2 regions of the Amycolatopsis sp. NPDC051373 genome follow, and region 2 is predicted to be linked to the other one. Evidence: riboswitches for the same ligand, from Rfam matches in the RefSeq annotation. Region 2 holds a riboswitch; the other holds the start of a gene.
The links. Region 2 has a riboswitch for thiamine pyrophosphate ahead of AB0383_RS28220 (thiamine ABC transporter substrate-binding protein). Riboswitches for the same ligand answer to the same signal wherever they lie in the genome.

Region 1 (7,745 bases), on a different contig from region 2:
GGCTCGCCCAGGAACACCGGGTGCGCCCGCGTCTTCCAGTCGACGGGGTTGATGCCGGCGGCGTGCACGCGCACCAGCACCTCGGTCGGGCCGGGCGCCGGGCGGTCGGTCTCGGTCACCCGCAGCACTTCCGGGCCGCCGAACTCCCGCTGGGTCACCACGCGCATCTCGGATCTCTCCTTCTGGTCGGTTCGCTCGGTCTTCCCTATGCTCGTGCCGGTAGTCACTTTTCGCCAGAAGGCACTTCCCGGTAAAGTAGGTACCTGATGGAAACCACCTGTGACCAGCACGGATCCTGGGACGTCTACCTGAAGAGCTGTCCCTGCCGCGATGTGCTCGACCTGCTCGCGAACAAGTGGACGGCGCTCGTGCTCGGCGTGCTGGAGCAGCGGCCGCACCGCTTCGGCGAGCTGCGCCGCGCCGTCGGCGGCATCAGCCAGAAGATGCTCACGCAGAACCTGCGCAACCTCGAACGCGACGGTTTCGTCAGCCGCAAGGTCTTCCCGACCACTCCGCCGACGGTTGAGTACGCGCTCACGCCGATGGGTGCGGAGGTCAGCGCCCACCTGGTCGCGCTGAGCACGTGGTCGCAGTCGAACTTCGACCGGATCCGCGACGCGCGCAGCACCTACGACACGCGCTCGCTCGAACCCGTCAACTGATCCCGTGCGGTACGGGGGGTTTCCTCCCGTAACGCACGGAACGTCCAGTTCGGACTCAGGTGAAGCGCGGCGGTGGCTTCAGCACGTTCTTGCGGTAGTCGGTCACCGCACGTGATTCGGCGATGCCCGGTTTGGGGTCCAGGCCCCATTTCCGGATCACCTTGAGGGCCGCGGCCGGTTTGTTGGCCGAGACCAGCTGGTCGACCTCGAACTGCAGGTCCAAAGGCATCTGGGCCCACAGTGCGCGGGCGGCGGCGTCGTCGGTCACGGGTCCAGTGTGGCCGGTCAGTCGGCCAGCCGCCAGAACGGGGACACCGGCCCCACCCCGGCGCCGAGCGGATAAGCCTCGGCGACGCAGCGTTCGATGAACTGCTTCGCCTCGGTCACGGCCGTCGGCACGTCGGCGCCCTTGGCGAGCGACGACGTGATGGCCGAGGCCATCGTGTCACCGCCGCCGTGGGTGTTGTCGGTGTCGATGCGCACGCCGCTGAGCTCCAGCACGTCCGTTCCGTCAGTCAGCAGGTCCACGCAGTCCTCGGCCTCGTAAAGGTGCCCGCCCTTCACGAGCACCCACCGCGAGCCGAACTCCAGCAACGCCTCGGCCGCCGCGCGCTGGGTTTCCGCGCCGGTGACCGTGATGCCGGTGAGCAGCCGCACCTCGTCGAGATTCGGCGTGATCAGCGTGGCGCGGGGGAAGAGCTCCGTGCGGATGGCTTCCAGCGCTTCCTCGCGCAACAGCGCGTGGCCGGTCATCGATGCGGCCACCGGGTCGACGACGAACGGGGTATCCGTGTCGCGTCCGATGTGGACCTCGTCGAGCGTCCTCGCCACGGCCTGGATGATGTCGGCCGTGGCGAGCATGCCGGTCTTGGCCGCGTTCACGCCCATGTCGCCGGCCACGGCCTTGATCTGCGCCGTGACCACCTCGACCGGGATCTCGGTGAAGCCCTGCACACCGAGCGAGTTCTGCACCGTGACGGCTGTGAGCGCGACCAGCCCGTGGACGCCGTGGGCGAAGAACGTGCGCAGGTCGGCCTGCACACCCGCACCACCGCCGGAGTCGGATCCGGCGATGGTGAGGGCGGTGCGGGGTGTTTCGGTCATGACTGCTGCCTTTAATAGCGGGTGGAGCTACTGCCCGACGACCGGGAGGTAGACCTTGTTGCCCTGCTCGCCGAACTCGGCCGACTTCTCCGCCATGCCGGCCTCGATGGCCTCCACAGTGGACAGACCGTGCTCCTCGGCGTACTTGCGCACGTCGTGGGTGATCCGCATCGAGCAGAACTTCGGGCCGCACATCGAGCAGAAGTGCGCGGTCTTCGCCGGCTCCGCGGGCAGCGTCTCGTCGTGGTACGAGCGCGCGGTGTCGGGGTCGAGCGCCAGGTTGAACTGATCGTTCCAGCGGAACTCGAAGCGGGCCTTGGACAGTTCGTCGTCCCACTCGTGCGCGTGGGGGTGGCCCTTGGCGAGGTCGGCGGAGTGCGCGGCGATCTTGTAGGTGATCACGCCGGTCTTCACGTCGTCGCGGTTGGGCAGGCCGAGGTGCTCCTTCGGCGTGACGTAGCACAGCATCGCCGTGCCGTACCAGCCGATCTGCGCCGCGCCGATGGCCGAGGTGATGTGGTCGTACGCCGGCGCGATGTCCGTCGCGAGTGGACCGAGGGTGTAGAACGGCGCCTCGCCGGTGAGCTGTTCCTCGAGCTCGACGTTCTCCTTGATCTTGTGCATCGGCACGTGGCCGGGACCCTCGATCATCACCTGCACGTCGTGCTCGCGCGCGATGTGCGTGAGCTCACCGAGGGTCTCGAGCTCGGCGAATTGCGCACGGTCGTTGGCGTCGGCGATCGAACCGGGGCGCAGGCCGTCGCCGAGGGAGAACGTGACGTCGTACTTGCGCAGGATCTCGCAGAGTTCCTCGAAGTTCGTGTACAGGAAGGACTCCTGGTGATGCGCGAGGCACCACGCGGCCATGATCGAGCCGCCGCGGCTCACGATGCCGGTCACGCGCCGGGCGGTGAGCGGGATGTAGCGCAGCAGCACTCCCGCGTGGACGGTGACGTAGTCCACACCCTGCTCGCACTGCTCGATGATCGTGTCGCGGTAGACCTCCCACGACAGCTTCTCCGGCTCCCCGTTGACCTTCTCCAGCGCCTGGTAGATCGGCACGGTGCCCACGGGCACGGGGGAGTTGCGGACGATCCACTCGCGCGTCTCGTGGATGCGCTTGCCGGTGGACAGGTCCATGATCGTGTCGGCACCCCAGCGGGTGGCCCACACCATCTTGTCGACCTCTTCCTCCACTGAGGACCAGACGGCCGAGTTGCCCATGTTCGCGTTGATCTTCACCAGGAACTTCTTGCCGATGATCATCGGCTCGGTCTCCGGGTGCTTGCGGTTGGCGGGGATCACCGCCCGCCCGCGCGCGACCTCGTCGCGCACGAACTCGGGCGAGCACCGCTCGCGCGCGGCGATGAACTCCATCTCGCGCGTGATCACACCGGCTTTGGCCCAGCCGAGCTGGGTGTTGTGCGCGCGGCCGTCTGCCCAGCCCGCGCGCAGCGGGTTAAGTCCATTGTGGACGTCGATCTTCGCGTCCGGGTCGGTGTACGGCCCGGACGTGTCGTACACGTCGAAGTGCTCACCGTTCGACAGGTCGATGCGCCGCGCCGGAACCCGCAGGCCCGACTCGGTGCGGTGGTAGACCTTGTGCGAACCGGTGATCGGCCCCGTGGTCACGGAAGGCGTGATGGCAGGCTCGTTCTCCAGCGTCGTCAACGACGTTCACTCCCTACGCCGGCATTACCCGGTCAGGTTCATGCGGTCGGCGGCACCGGGTGTCCACAGACAGACACCAGCCACCCTCTCAGCCCGCCAAGGCGCGAGCTCCCGCGTTGGTTATGAGGTTGTCCTTCGACCATGCCACGGCGGATCACGCGAGCACAAGGCGACCCCGTGTCCGGTGTGTTCTTCACCGGATCGGAGCATCCGGTCGACAGACGGTCACGTGACGGTCAGCTGCGCCGACTTCGGGGGCGTCTCGTGAGGAAAGCTCTGCTCGCCGGACTGGTGGCGGTGTCGGCGATGAGCGCGGCCCGATTCTTCCGGTTCCGAAGCGGTCAAGAGGCCCAGGCCACTGCTCTCCGTGGTTTCCGCGCGATTTCCGCCGACTACTCCCGCGGCCGGCGCGATTATCCGTTTATCGTGCGCACGGCTCCGTCTTCATTGCCGAGCCCAGGCTCCCGATCGTGCTCACCGTTTCGCCGGCCCACAACTGCCGAAAATCGCGGCCGAGCTGCTTGTGCCCCCAGTAACTCACCTTGGGAAAGCCCCCACCCATCCTCGGGGGAGCGGCCCTTGGCCAGTCTACCGCTCCCCACCGACAAAACGATCCCCGAAGCCGAGTTGTCCACAGCGAACCCCGAGTTGTGGACAACAACAGAAAACCCGACCCCGCAACAAAAAACACGCCGGCGCAACACCGATCAGGGTTGCGCAGGAAAGCCCCGGGCGAAAAGGCGAACCGCCGGAGTTCGGTGCCTTCGCCGGACACCATGCCGGAGCAGGTCTGGGATGAAAACCCGCCCTCGTGCGCGAGCATTTCCTCGACCGCTGACCCGCTGAAACGACGAGTCTCCCGGCCCCAACCCGGGACCGGGAGACTCGTCGACAAAGAAAATCAGGCCTCGGCCGGCTCGTCCTTCGGCGGCAGCCAGCTCAACCCCGGCACGCCCCACTTGTTCTTCTTCAGCATCTTCTTCGCCGCCCGGGCGTGGCGGCCCACCAGGCGATCGAGGTACAGGTACCCGTCGAGGTGGTCCGTCTCGTGCTGCAGGCAGCGGGCGAAGTAGCCGGTGCCCTCGACGGTGATCGGCTCACCCGCCACGTCGAAACCGCTCACGCGCGCCCACGACGCGCGGCCGGTGGGGTAGGACTCGCCGGGGACCGAGAGGCAGCCCTCCCAGTCGTCGTCAGGGTCCGGCATGGTCTCGGGGACCTCGGACGTCTCCAGCTTGGGGTTCACCACCAGGCCGCGGTGTTCGACGCCCTCGTCGTCAGGGCAGTCGTAGACGAACAGGCGCAGGTCGAGGCCGATCTGGTTGGCCGCGAGGCCGACGCCTTCGGCGGCGTACATCGTCTCGAACATGTCTTCGGTCAGCGTGCGCAGCTGCTCGTCGAACTCCGTGACCTCACGGGTCGGCTGGTGCAGCACGGGATCGCCGGCGATGCGGATGGGGTGGACGGTCACGAGCAGCGAGTTTAGTCGGACCCGTCTGATACACCTGGATCGGACCGTGACGCGCCGCGCCGGATGCCCATGTCGAGAGTGGGTTCCGTGGTTGAATGGCGCCCGCGGAAGGACAGCCGAAACCGATTGCGAGGACCGCATGGACGCCGCGGAGTCGATGGCTGGGGAGCAGCCGTCGCCGCCGGAGAATGTGGGCGGCCTGACCGAGCGTGAGGTGGAGATCCTCGCGTTCGAACGTCAGTGGTGGCGGCACGCCGGTGCCAAGGAGAACGCCATCCGGGAACGGTTCTCGCTGTCCTCGACCCGTTACTACCAGCTGCTGAACACACTGCTGGAAAAGCCTGAGGCCATGGCGGCCGACCCGATGCTGGTGAAGCGGCTGCGCAAGACGCGCGCCGCCCGGCAGCGCAAGCGCGGCGCCAGGCGGCTGGGGATCGAACTGTCATGAGCTTCTTCTCGGGACTGTCCCGGCCCATGCGGGCCGCGGGCGTCGCGCTCATCGGCGTCGCCGTGATCGCCGCGATCGTCGGCGGCGTCACCGCACTGTCGGGTAATGGATCGAGCGACAACAACGCCGGGCCCACCAGCTCGAGCGGGTCGCCTTCGTCGTCGCAGTCGGCGCCGGGCTCGTCGTCCCCGGCGACGCCGCCTTCGTCTTCGGCCCCGTCTTCACCGGCTTCGTCGGCACCTTCGCCGCCGCCGGCCAGCCAGTCGGGCCAGCCTGGCCAGCCCAGCGGACAGCCCGGTCAGCCGGGTCAGCCCGGCCAGCCCGGTGGTCAGCCGGGGCAGCCGGGCAACGGCCAGCAGGCGTCCAACAAGTGGGTGACCGTGCGGGTCTACAACAACTCGACGATCCCGCACCTCGCCGAGCAGGCCGCCGACGACTTCCGCGCGTCGGGTTGGAACGTGCCCGAGGTCGGCAACTACCCGCAGGGCGTGATCCCGCACACCACGGCCTACTTCCGGCCGGGCACCGACGAGGAGGCCGCGGCGAAGCAGCTGGCCGCCGAGTTCGGGTTCCAGGCCCAGCCGCGGTTCGACGGCATCCAGAACTCGAGCCCGGGCGTGATAGTGATCATCACGAAGGACTACCAGAGCGGCCACAAGGGCAGCTGACCAGCGAAAATAACGGGCCCCACCGCGAAGGTGGGGCCCGTTTTCGTCAGCGTTCCTGCTGCGCCTGGGCGTACGCCTCCAGCGTCGCCAGCTGCGCCGGGTCCAGCGACGGCCGCACGACCTCGCGCGCTTTCGCCAGGTGGGCGGCGGTGACCACGTGCGCCTCGAGCGACTCGCGCATCGCCGTGAGCGCGGCCTCGCGGATGAGCGCGGCGCAGTCGGCGGCGGAGTAACCGTCCAGGGTGGACGCGATGGCCGCCAGATCCACATCGGACGCCAGCGGCGTGTTCTTCGACGTCGCCTTGAGGATCGCGGTGCGCGACTCCGCGTCGGGCGGCGGCACGTAGATGCGCCGCTCCAACCGGCCCGGCCGCAGCAGCGCCGGGTCCACGAGCTCGGGCCGGTTCGTGGCGCCCAGCACCACGACCTCGCGCATCGGCTCCACGCCGTCGAGCTCCGTGAGCAGCGAGGCGACCACGCGGTCGGCCACGCCGGAGTCGGACGACTGCCCGCGCCGCGGCGCCAGCGCGTCGATCTCGTCCAGGAAGATCAGTGACGGCGCGGCGTCGGCGGCTCGCCGGAACAAGTCGCGCACCGCCCGCTCCGACTCGCCGACCCACTTGTCCAGCAGCTCGGCGCCCTTGATCGCGAACACGTTGAGCGCGCCCGTGCCGGCCAGCGCGCGCACGAGGAACGTCTTGCCGCCGCCGGGCGGGCCGTACAGCAGCACTCCGCGCGGCGGGTCGATGCCCAGGCGGGCGAAGGAATCCGGATAGCGCAGCGGCCACAGCACCGTCTCGGTGAGGGCCTGCTTGACGTCGACCATGTTGCCCACGTCTTCGAGCGTCAGCCCGCCCGTGGCCAGGTTGTCCGAAGTGGACAGGGAGATCGGCCGAACGGTGGCGAGCGCGTCGAGCAGGTCGTGCTGCGAGATCCGCGGCTCGGCGACGTCACGCTGGCGCAGCGCGGCCCGCAGCGCGGCGTCGCGGCGCAGGGCGATGAGGTCGGCGGCGACGAACCCGGGCGTCTTCTCGGCGAGCACGCCGAGGTCGGCGCCCGGTTCCACGGGCACGTCACGCAGCAGGATCCGTAGCAGCTCCACGCGGGTTTTCGCGGCGGGTAGCGGCAGGCCGAGCTCGCGGTCGAGCAGGTCGGCGGTGCGCAGCCGCGGGTCCACGGACTCGGCGCGCTGCGTCGTCGCCACCACGGCGAGGCCCTCGCGGCGCATGGCCGCGCGCAGTTCCTCCAGAACGACGGTGGCGACCGGTGGCGGCTGCGTGGCGGGCAGGAGCGCGTCGACGTCGTTGATCAGCAGCACCCCGGGCCCGTCGCCGTCGGCGGCACGGGTCACGGCCTCGCGCAGGCGGGCGTGGGCCGTGTTCGGCTCCAGCACGGCGATGTTGGGCGCGACCAGCGACACCACGCGCACGTTCTCGGCCTGCGCGACGGACCGCACCAACGTCGCCTTGCCGACACCCTCCGGCCCGGACAGCAGCACGCCCAGGTGCGCCGACGTGCCCAGCCGCTCGAGCAGCTCCGGCCGCCGGAACGCCAGGTCGAACCACTCGGCGAGCTTGCGCGCGGCCCCTTCCGCCCCGACCAGGTCGGCGACGGGTGGGATCGGTTCCGTGAGCTCCTCCAGCTTCGCCTCCTCGACGACCTCCGCGTCGAGGTAGTCCTCGGCCGCCGTCACGGCCGTGCTTCGGACGAGTGCCGTCGCG
Region 2 (7,745 bases):
GGGGGTCGGTCTCGGACCGAGCGCAGCACAGTCCCAGGTAGACGCCGCCGTGGTCGTTCAGCTCGGCGATCAGGTATTCCTGGCTGTAGGCGAGATGCAGTGCTTGACGCTCGGTGAGCCCGTGCAACGATGCCCGGAGCCGGTCGTAATTCCGCCGAACCCTGATCTCCGGATTCTCCGTCAGGTCGATCTCGTGTAACTGTTCCAGCACCTTGAAGGCCAGCGGCGCCTCGGTGCGTCCGGGATTGAGCAGATCCGAGATTCCCACGCTCACCTCGCGGTCAGGATGCCGGTGGCCAAACCGCCCCAGCCGGCTGCGTTCTTGGCATCGGTCGTGGCGTCGTGCGTGTCGAACAGGCCCGCTGCCGACGGCACTTGCAAAGCGACGTTGGTTCCGCCTTCGAACGCCTTCGCGACGTTCTGCGTCAGCGCGGGGTCAGTGAGCGCTCCGGTGCCCATCGCCTTGTCCGCCAGCCACTGCGCGGCCTTGCTCGGGTCCTTCATCTCGCTGATCACTCGCGGCATTTCGTCGGCGAACGCGCGCCCGCCCGCCGCCGCGGCGTCGCTCGCGGTGCTCAGGGCGCCACCGGCCCTGGTGACGTCGACCAGCCGGTCGACACCGGCGACGGCGTCACCTGCGGCGTTGAACCCCTTCGACACCGCGCCGATGCCGGGGATCAGCCCCACAACGTCGCCGCCGAGCGAGACCCAGGCGTTCGGGTCGTCGTACTTCTCGTTGACCACCATGTCCGCGCCGTGCGCGGCCAGTGCGACGGCGCCTGCACCAAGGGCGATCGGCCCGCAAATCGGGGTCAGAACGGGGATGAACGCCAGCGCACCGGCCACGGCGGACACGATGCCCGCGATGTCCCCGATATCGCCGAGGTGGTCCTTGAACCATCCCCCGATGTCGTCGAACATGCTGCCGAGCGAATCCCAGAACGACTCCTTGGGAGCCTCCTCCGCGGCATCTTTGAGAGCGTCCGCGCAGGTGTCCGCGTCGTCTTCCCATGCATCACGCACGTCTTCGGCCTGCCTGCGGAGATCTTCCACCCTGGCCCAAGCGGCGTTGGCCGCGCTGATCTTGTCCGTCGCCTCGTTGTGCATCGTGGCGTTGTCAGGCTGCTGCAGTGCAAGGTCTCGGGCGGACTCCGCGGCGGAGTTCTTCGCCTCGGCGTCACCGAGAGCTTTCCGACACTCCTCTTCCAGCTGCTTTGCCTTTTGCTGGTGCGCGTCGAGCCGGTCGGACCAATCGGCAAGAGCTTTGCCGGCCAGTGCCAACGATTTCTGGCCTTTGTCGAGGTACTCGGGTAGCTGGTCGAGCTTCCCGGCGAATGCTTCGGCGGCATCACCGGTCCAGACGTCTTTCTTGTCCTGGATGGATTTCAGCACGTTGAAGGCTTCGTCCGTGTAGGTGGCCGTGTCGCTGATTTGCCTGGCCAGTTCACGAACTGTGCTCACATTGCCGCGCGCCGGCTCGAACCGGAGAGACGGGTAGTCGGCGTCGCTCATCCAGCGGTCGCCTCCTCGATCTTGGCGGCCATGTGCTGGAGTGATCCCTTGAGACCTTCTTCCAGTTCGGCATAGCCTTGAACCGCGTTGTCGAGGCCGCCCTTGATGCCGGAGACGGCTTCCTTGATCTTCTTCAGCCCTCCGGCCCAGTCCGATGTGAAATCGGCACAGGCTTCGTCGAGATCGTCCGGGCCGATCGAGTCCGGACCGACGTCCTCCATGCGTTTGGTGGCCTGCTCGATGTTCTCGCCGACGCGGTCGAGATTCTTGCCGAGCGCCTGCAAACCGCCGATGTCGACGGTGAAGTCGGGCATGTCGAGGTCCCCCCTCGGGCATCGCGATGTCCAGTCCTGTTCGTCGGCAGGCGCCAGCAGCCGACGAAAGGCCCACCTTAGTCAAAATCGGGCGTTTCTGGTGCTGATTCGCCAGGTCCGGTGAAGGTGTGGACTGAATTCACGACAAAGTGAGGGGGTATCTCATCGAGGCGGCTGCATGTGCGCGCCGAGGGTGACGAGTCCCGAGGGCGAAAGAAGGCTCAGCCGAGCAGGCCGAGCACCACCAGAACCGCCAGCGTGAACGCCGTGGCGAACATCGTGATCCAGGCGCGCTGGGTGGCGGACAGGGTGGTGGGCGAGTTGTTCATCGCGTGTCCTAGCGGGGGCGGGGCGGGCGGATTCCGCTGGGATAGCGCGCTGATCAAGGGTGGTGTTACGGCCTGTGGTCGAGATCACGGTGGGCGCGGAAAGTGCGCCACAGGACCGCGCCGGCGGAGGCCACCATCAGGGTGAACGCGATGGTGCCGACGACGATTGCCTGGGTCATGGAAAGAGATCCCTCCTCGTGGAACGTACGAAGAGGGGACGTCTCAGACCGCGGAAGGTGTCGCGACAGTAGGGCGCGTCACACGGTGAGCGCGGCGTCGATCTGGCCGGCGAGCGCGAAGTCCTTCGAGGTGAGGCCGCCTTCGGAATGGGTGGAGAGGCGGAAGGTCACCGTGCGCCAGCGGATGTCGATGTCCGGGTGGTGGTCGGCGGCCTCGGCGAGTTCGGCGACGCGGACGACGTAGGCCACGGCGTTCGGGAAGGAAGACAGGGTCACCGAACGGGTGATCGTGGCGCCGTCGCGCTGCCAGTCGGGCACGGTGGCCAGGGCGGACGAGATCTCGGAATCGCTCAGTAGTTGCGCCATGTGTCCAATGGTGAACCCGTTTGGGCTACGCTGCACGGTTGCCACGGGAGTCCGGTACGCCGGGCTGAGAGGCGGGTGCCCGAGACCCGCGACCGTTCGCACCTGATTCCGGATCATGCCGGCGCAGGGAGGCCTGCTCTCCTTGCTCACGGCGAAGTGCAGGAGGGCAGATGATTCCGCGGACCGCACGCACGGTGCTGGGCCTGGCCACGGTCACGGTGCTGGCGAGCGCGTGCTCGCTGTCCGGCGGCTCGGGCGGCGACGCCCAGCAGACCCCGACGGTCACGCTCGTCACCCACGACTCGTTCGTCGCGCCGCAGGACGTGCTCGACGCGTTCCAGCGCCAGTCCGGGATCAAGCTCAAGATCCTCAAGTCGGGCGACGCGGGGGAGCTCACCAACAAGCTGGTGCTCACCAAGGCCAACCCGATCGGCGACGTCGCGTTCGGCGTCGACAACACGTTCGCCTCGCGCGCGCTGAACGAAGGCGTCTTCCAGGCCTACACGAGCCCCGAGGCCGACCGCGGGCCGCAGCGGTACTCGGTGGACCCGCAGCACCGCCTGAGTGCCGTCGATGTCGGCGACGTCTGCGTCAACATCGACCCCGCGTACTTCGCGAGCAAGCACCTGCCCGAACCCAAGACGTACGACGACCTCGCCGACCCGAAGTACAAGGACCTCACCGTCGCCGAGAGCCCCGCCACGGCGTCGCCCGGGCTGGCGTTCCTGCTGGGCACCGTGGCGAAGTACGGCGAGCAGGGCTGGCACGACTACTGGGCCAAGCTCAAGGCCAACGGCGTCAAGGTCGACAGCGGCTGGGAAGAGGCCTATACGAAGAACTTCTCCGGCTCCTCGGGCAAGGGCCCGCGCCCGATCGTGGTCTCGTACGCGTCCTCGCCGGCCGCCGAGATCGGTGACGACGGCAAGCCGCGCACCAAGGCGCTGCTCGACACGTGCTTCCGCCAGATCGAGTACGCCGGCGTCCTCGCGAACACCAAGCAGGTGCCGCAGGCCCAGAAGGTGGTCGACTTCCTGCTCTCGCAGCAGTTCCAGGCGACGGTCGCGGCCAACATGTACGTCTACCCGGCCCGCGAGGGCGTCGACCTGCCCGCCGGCTGGGCCGCGGCCGCGCCGCTGCCGCAGGACCCCGCGACTCTGCCCGCCGACCAGATCCAGGCCGGCCGTGAGAAGTGGATCGGTGAATGGCGCTCGCTCATGGGCGCGTAACGCAGGCGCAGACCGCGCGCACGGCGGGCCTGGCGCTGCTCGGACTGCTGCCCGTCGCGTTCCTGGTCCTGTTCTTCGCCTGGCCGGTCGTCGCGATCCTCGGCCGCGGCTTCTCGGCGGGCGGCGTGGACACCGTCCTGGCCGACGCGCAGACGTGGCAGCTCGCCGCGTTCACGCTGGTCAGCGCCGCCGCTTCGACGGTCGTCGCCGTGGTCGCGGGGCTGCCGGTGGCGTATGTGCTCGCGCGCGTGAAGCTGCCGGGCGTCGGGCTGGCGCGCACGCTGGTGCTGGTGCCGTTCGTGTTGCCGACGGTGGTCGTCGGTCTCGCGTTCCGCGCGTTGTGGCCCGACGGCGGCGTGTTGCCGCTGGTCCTGGCGAACGCGTTTTTCAACGTCGCCGTGGTCGCCCGGACCGTGGCCGGGCTGTGGAGCCACCTCGACCCGCGGGCGACGGAGGCCGCCCGCGCGCTGGGGGCCTCGCCGTGGCGGGCCTTCCGCACGGTGACGTTGCCTGCGCTCGGCCCGGCCGTCGCGTCGGCCGCGGCGGTCGTGTTCCTGTTCTGCGCCACCAGTTTCGGCGTGGTGCTCATCCTCGGCGGCGGCCGCTACCGCACGCTCGAGACCGAGATCTATCTGCGCACGGTCGACCTGCTGGACCTCTCCGGAGCGGCCGCGCTGTCGCTCATCCAGTTCGCCGCCGTCCTCGCCGCGCTCGCACTCGGCGCGATGGCCCGACGCCGCCGCGAGAACGCCGTGAAGCTCAAGCAGTCCGCTCCCCGGCGGCCGAGAAAAGGCGAGTGGTGGACGGTCGGTGCCGCCACGGTCGTGATCGCGCTGCTGATGACGCCGATCGTCGCGCTGCTGGTGGAGTCGGTGTCCACACCGGACGGGTGGAGCCTCGCCGGCTTCCGCGCGCTCGCGAGCACCGGCACGGACGACGCGCTGCAGGTCAGCGGCTGGGTCGCCGCCAAGAACTCGCTCGCCGCGGCCACCGACGCGACGCTGCTCGCGATGACGGTCGGCGTGCTGGCCAGCGTGGTGCTCGTCGCCCTGCGACGCGCACCCGGCCGCCTCGCCCGCGGCATGGGCGAGACGATGGACGCCGCCCTCATGCTGCCGCTCGGCGTCTCCGCCGTGACGGTCGGCTTCGGTTACCTCGTGACGCTTGACGCGCTGCCCGGCGACCTGCGCACGTCACCGCTGCTCGTTCCGCTCGCGCAGGCGCTGGTGATCATCCCGCTGGTCGTGCGGATGATCCTGCCGGTGCTGCGCGCCGTCGACGTGCGGCTGCGCCAAGCCGCGGCCACGCTCGGGGCGAGCCCGGCGCGCGTGTGGCGCGAGATCGACCTGCCGCTCACCGCGCGTTCGCTCGTCGCGGCCGCCGGGTTCGGCTACGTGGTGGCGCTCGGCGAGTTCGGCGCCACGAGCTTCCTCGCCCGACCCGACGCGCCGACGCTGCCCGTGGCCGTCGCGACGCTCATCTCGCGCCCGGGCGAGCTCAACAACCAGATGGCGTACGCCGCGTGCGCGCTGCTCATGGTCGTGACGGTCGCGGCCGTCGCGCTGATCGACCGCTTCGGCTCCGTGCGCGGGCACGGCACGGTGGGGGAGTTCTAGATGGCGCTGGCAGTGCGGGACCTCACGGTCCACTACGGCTCGTTCGCCGCGGTGCGCGACGCGCACCTCGACATCACCGACGGCGAGGTGCTGGCCCTGCTCGGACCGTCCGGCTCCGGCAAGTCGACGCTGCTGCGCGCCATCACCGGCCTCGAGCCCATGACGTCCGGTTCCGTGAGCTGGGACGGCACCGACCTCGCCACCGTGCCCGTGCACCGGCGCGGGTTCGGGCTCGTTTTCCAGGACGGCCAGCTCTTCCCGCACCGCGACGTCGCCGCGAACATCGCGTTCGGCCTGCGCATGCACGGGATCCCCAAAGCGAAGCACCGAGCACGTGTCGAAGAGCTGCTGGAATTGGTGGGGCTCAAGGGATTCGAGCGCCGGCGCGTCACCGAGCTGTCGGGCGGCCAGGCCCAGCGCGTGGCCCTGGCCCGCGCTCTCGCGCCCGAACCGCGGCTGCTGCTGCTCGACGAGCCGCTCTCCGGCCTCGACGCGGGGCTGCGTGAGCAGCTGGCCATCGACCTCGCGGATCTGTTGCGGCGCAGCAAGATCACCGCGCTGCTGGTCACCCATGACCAAGAAGAGGCGTTCACGCTCGCCGACCGCGTGGCCGTGCTCGACGCCGGGGAGATCCGGCAGGAAGGCGCCGTGCGCTCGGTGTGGCGCAACCCGGCGGACGACGACGTCGCGAAGTTTCTCGGCGCCACGTCGTTCGTCGACGGGCTCGCCGCGGGCGGGGTCGTGCACACCGATCTCGGTGATGTCACGCTCCCGGAACCCGAAGACGGTCCGGTGCGGCTCGGCTTGCGGCCGCACGCGTTGCGGGTGGCCGAAACCGGCGTGACCGGCGAGGTGACGGCCGCGGTGCACCGCCGGGAGCACCTCAGGCTGGTCGTACGACTGTCCGAAAAGGACACCGTGGACGCCGTCGCCCCCGTGACGGCCGACTTGCGTGCGGGCGATCCCGTCCGGCTCGCACTGGACCCGGACGGGATCGCGATCGTCGGCTGAAATCCCTCGAGCTCAGCCGTCTCGAGTGGCGAGCCGGCCGTAAGCCAGCGACAGCCCCACGATGATGTAACAAGCCGCCCGCAACGCACCTTCGGTGAGCATCGAGCCCGAGATCGGATCGGTCAGCACTTCGGTCGGGGCCTCACCCCAGTTGCGCGTGAGCAGGAACGGGTGCAGCCAGTCGAGCGAGGTCAGGAACCCCAGGATCGTGAACACGATGTCGCCGGCCAGCACCGAGGCCACCACGAGCATCGGGTGTTCCGTCCAGCTCGACACGGCCAGCGCGACCGCGCCGACGGCCCACAGCTGCAGCACGATCCAGCCCGCCACCAGCAGGATCCGGCCCAGCGCCGCGCCGAGCGACAACGTCGTGCCCGACAGCGTGAACAGCGATCCGGTGCCGTTGATGATCAGCCCGGTCACCACGCCCGTGACGCACATGGCCAGCACCGCGACCACGCACACGACCGCCACGCCGATGGCCTTCACCACCAGCAGCCGGCCGCGGCTGACCGGGGCGACGAGCCACGCGCGCAACGTGCCGTGGGCGGCTTCGCCCGCGAGCGCGTCGGCGCCGGCCATGGCCGAGGCCAGCGGCAGCAGCAGGGCCAGCGTCATCGTCAGCGCGGCGATGGGCAGCACCAGCGCGTTGTTCACGGCCGACGCGAGCAGCGCCGCGTCGCCGTCGGCCGGGCCACCGTCGGGCCCGCTGTCGCCGACGAGCGTGAGGCCGATGCCGATCACGATCGGCACCACGGCCAGTAGCGCGAGCACGGCCAGCGTGCGCGGGCGCCGGAAGATCCAGCGCAGCTCGGCCGCGACGAGCCGCGGCAGCGGCACCGTGTCGTGGCCGGTGCGGCTCACGGGTGCCGTGAGCGTCGCGGTGGTCATGCCGCCTCCGCGGAAGTGAGTACGTCGGCGGTGGTCATGCTTCCCCCTCGGATTCGGCGCCGGCCGGGTTCTCAGCGCCTTCGGTGAGCCGCGCGAACAGGTCCTCCAGCCCGGTTCGCGCGCGAGTCGCCTCGTGCACCTCGACGCCGGCGCCCACGAGCACCTGCAGCACCCGCGGCGCGGGCGTGGCGGTGAGGTCCGCGCGGACACCATCGGGCGTCAGCCGGGCCCCAATGCGGTTCTCCCGCAACACTTCCACGGCGTGTTCCGCGTCGGGCGTGCGCACGAGCAGCGCCGCGTT

Region 1: linked by a shared signal. The riboswitch ahead of thiC (phosphomethylpyrimidine synthase ThiC) and the one ahead of AB0383_RS28220 (thiamine ABC transporter substrate-binding protein) in region 2 are both predicted to bind thiamine pyrophosphate.

What each region holds. Positions count from the first base shown of each region.
Region 1 is NZ_JBFBAE010000013.1:90,910-98,654, forward strand. Features, by position in the region: gene AB0383_RS24895 (NADP-dependent oxidoreductase) at 1-167, opposite strand, end outside; gene AB0383_RS24900 (helix-turn-helix domain-containing protein) at 267-662, shown strand; gene AB0383_RS24905 (hypothetical protein) at 718-930, opposite strand; gene thiD (bifunctional hydroxymethylpyrimidine kinase/phosphomethylpyrimidine kinase) at 948-1,766, opposite strand; gene thiC (phosphomethylpyrimidine synthase ThiC) at 1,794-3,437, opposite strand; TPP riboswitch at 3,431-3,562, opposite strand; gene AB0383_RS24920 (peptide deformylase) at 4,339-4,908, opposite strand; gene AB0383_RS24925 (DUF3263 domain-containing protein) at 5,048-5,356, shown strand; gene AB0383_RS24930 (LytR C-terminal domain-containing protein) at 5,353-6,024, shown strand; gene AB0383_RS24935 (AAA family ATPase) at 6,071-7,745, opposite strand, start outside.
Region 2 is NZ_JBFBAE010000016.1:12,469-20,213, forward strand. Features, by position in the region: gene AB0383_RS28200 (hypothetical protein) at 1-274, opposite strand, end outside; gene AB0383_RS28205 (putative T7SS-secreted protein) at 271-1,512, opposite strand; gene AB0383_RS28210 (hypothetical protein) at 1,509-1,826, opposite strand; gene AB0383_RS28215 (4a-hydroxytetrahydrobiopterin dehydratase) at 2,413-2,700, opposite strand; TPP riboswitch at 2,734-2,847, shown strand; gene AB0383_RS28220 (thiamine ABC transporter substrate-binding protein) at 2,871-3,926, shown strand; gene AB0383_RS28225 (iron ABC transporter permease) at 3,902-5,542, shown strand; gene AB0383_RS28230 (ABC transporter ATP-binding protein) at 5,543-6,553, shown strand; gene AB0383_RS28235 (ABC transporter permease subunit) at 6,566-7,444, opposite strand; gene AB0383_RS28240 (ABC transporter ATP-binding protein) at 7,479-7,745, opposite strand, start outside.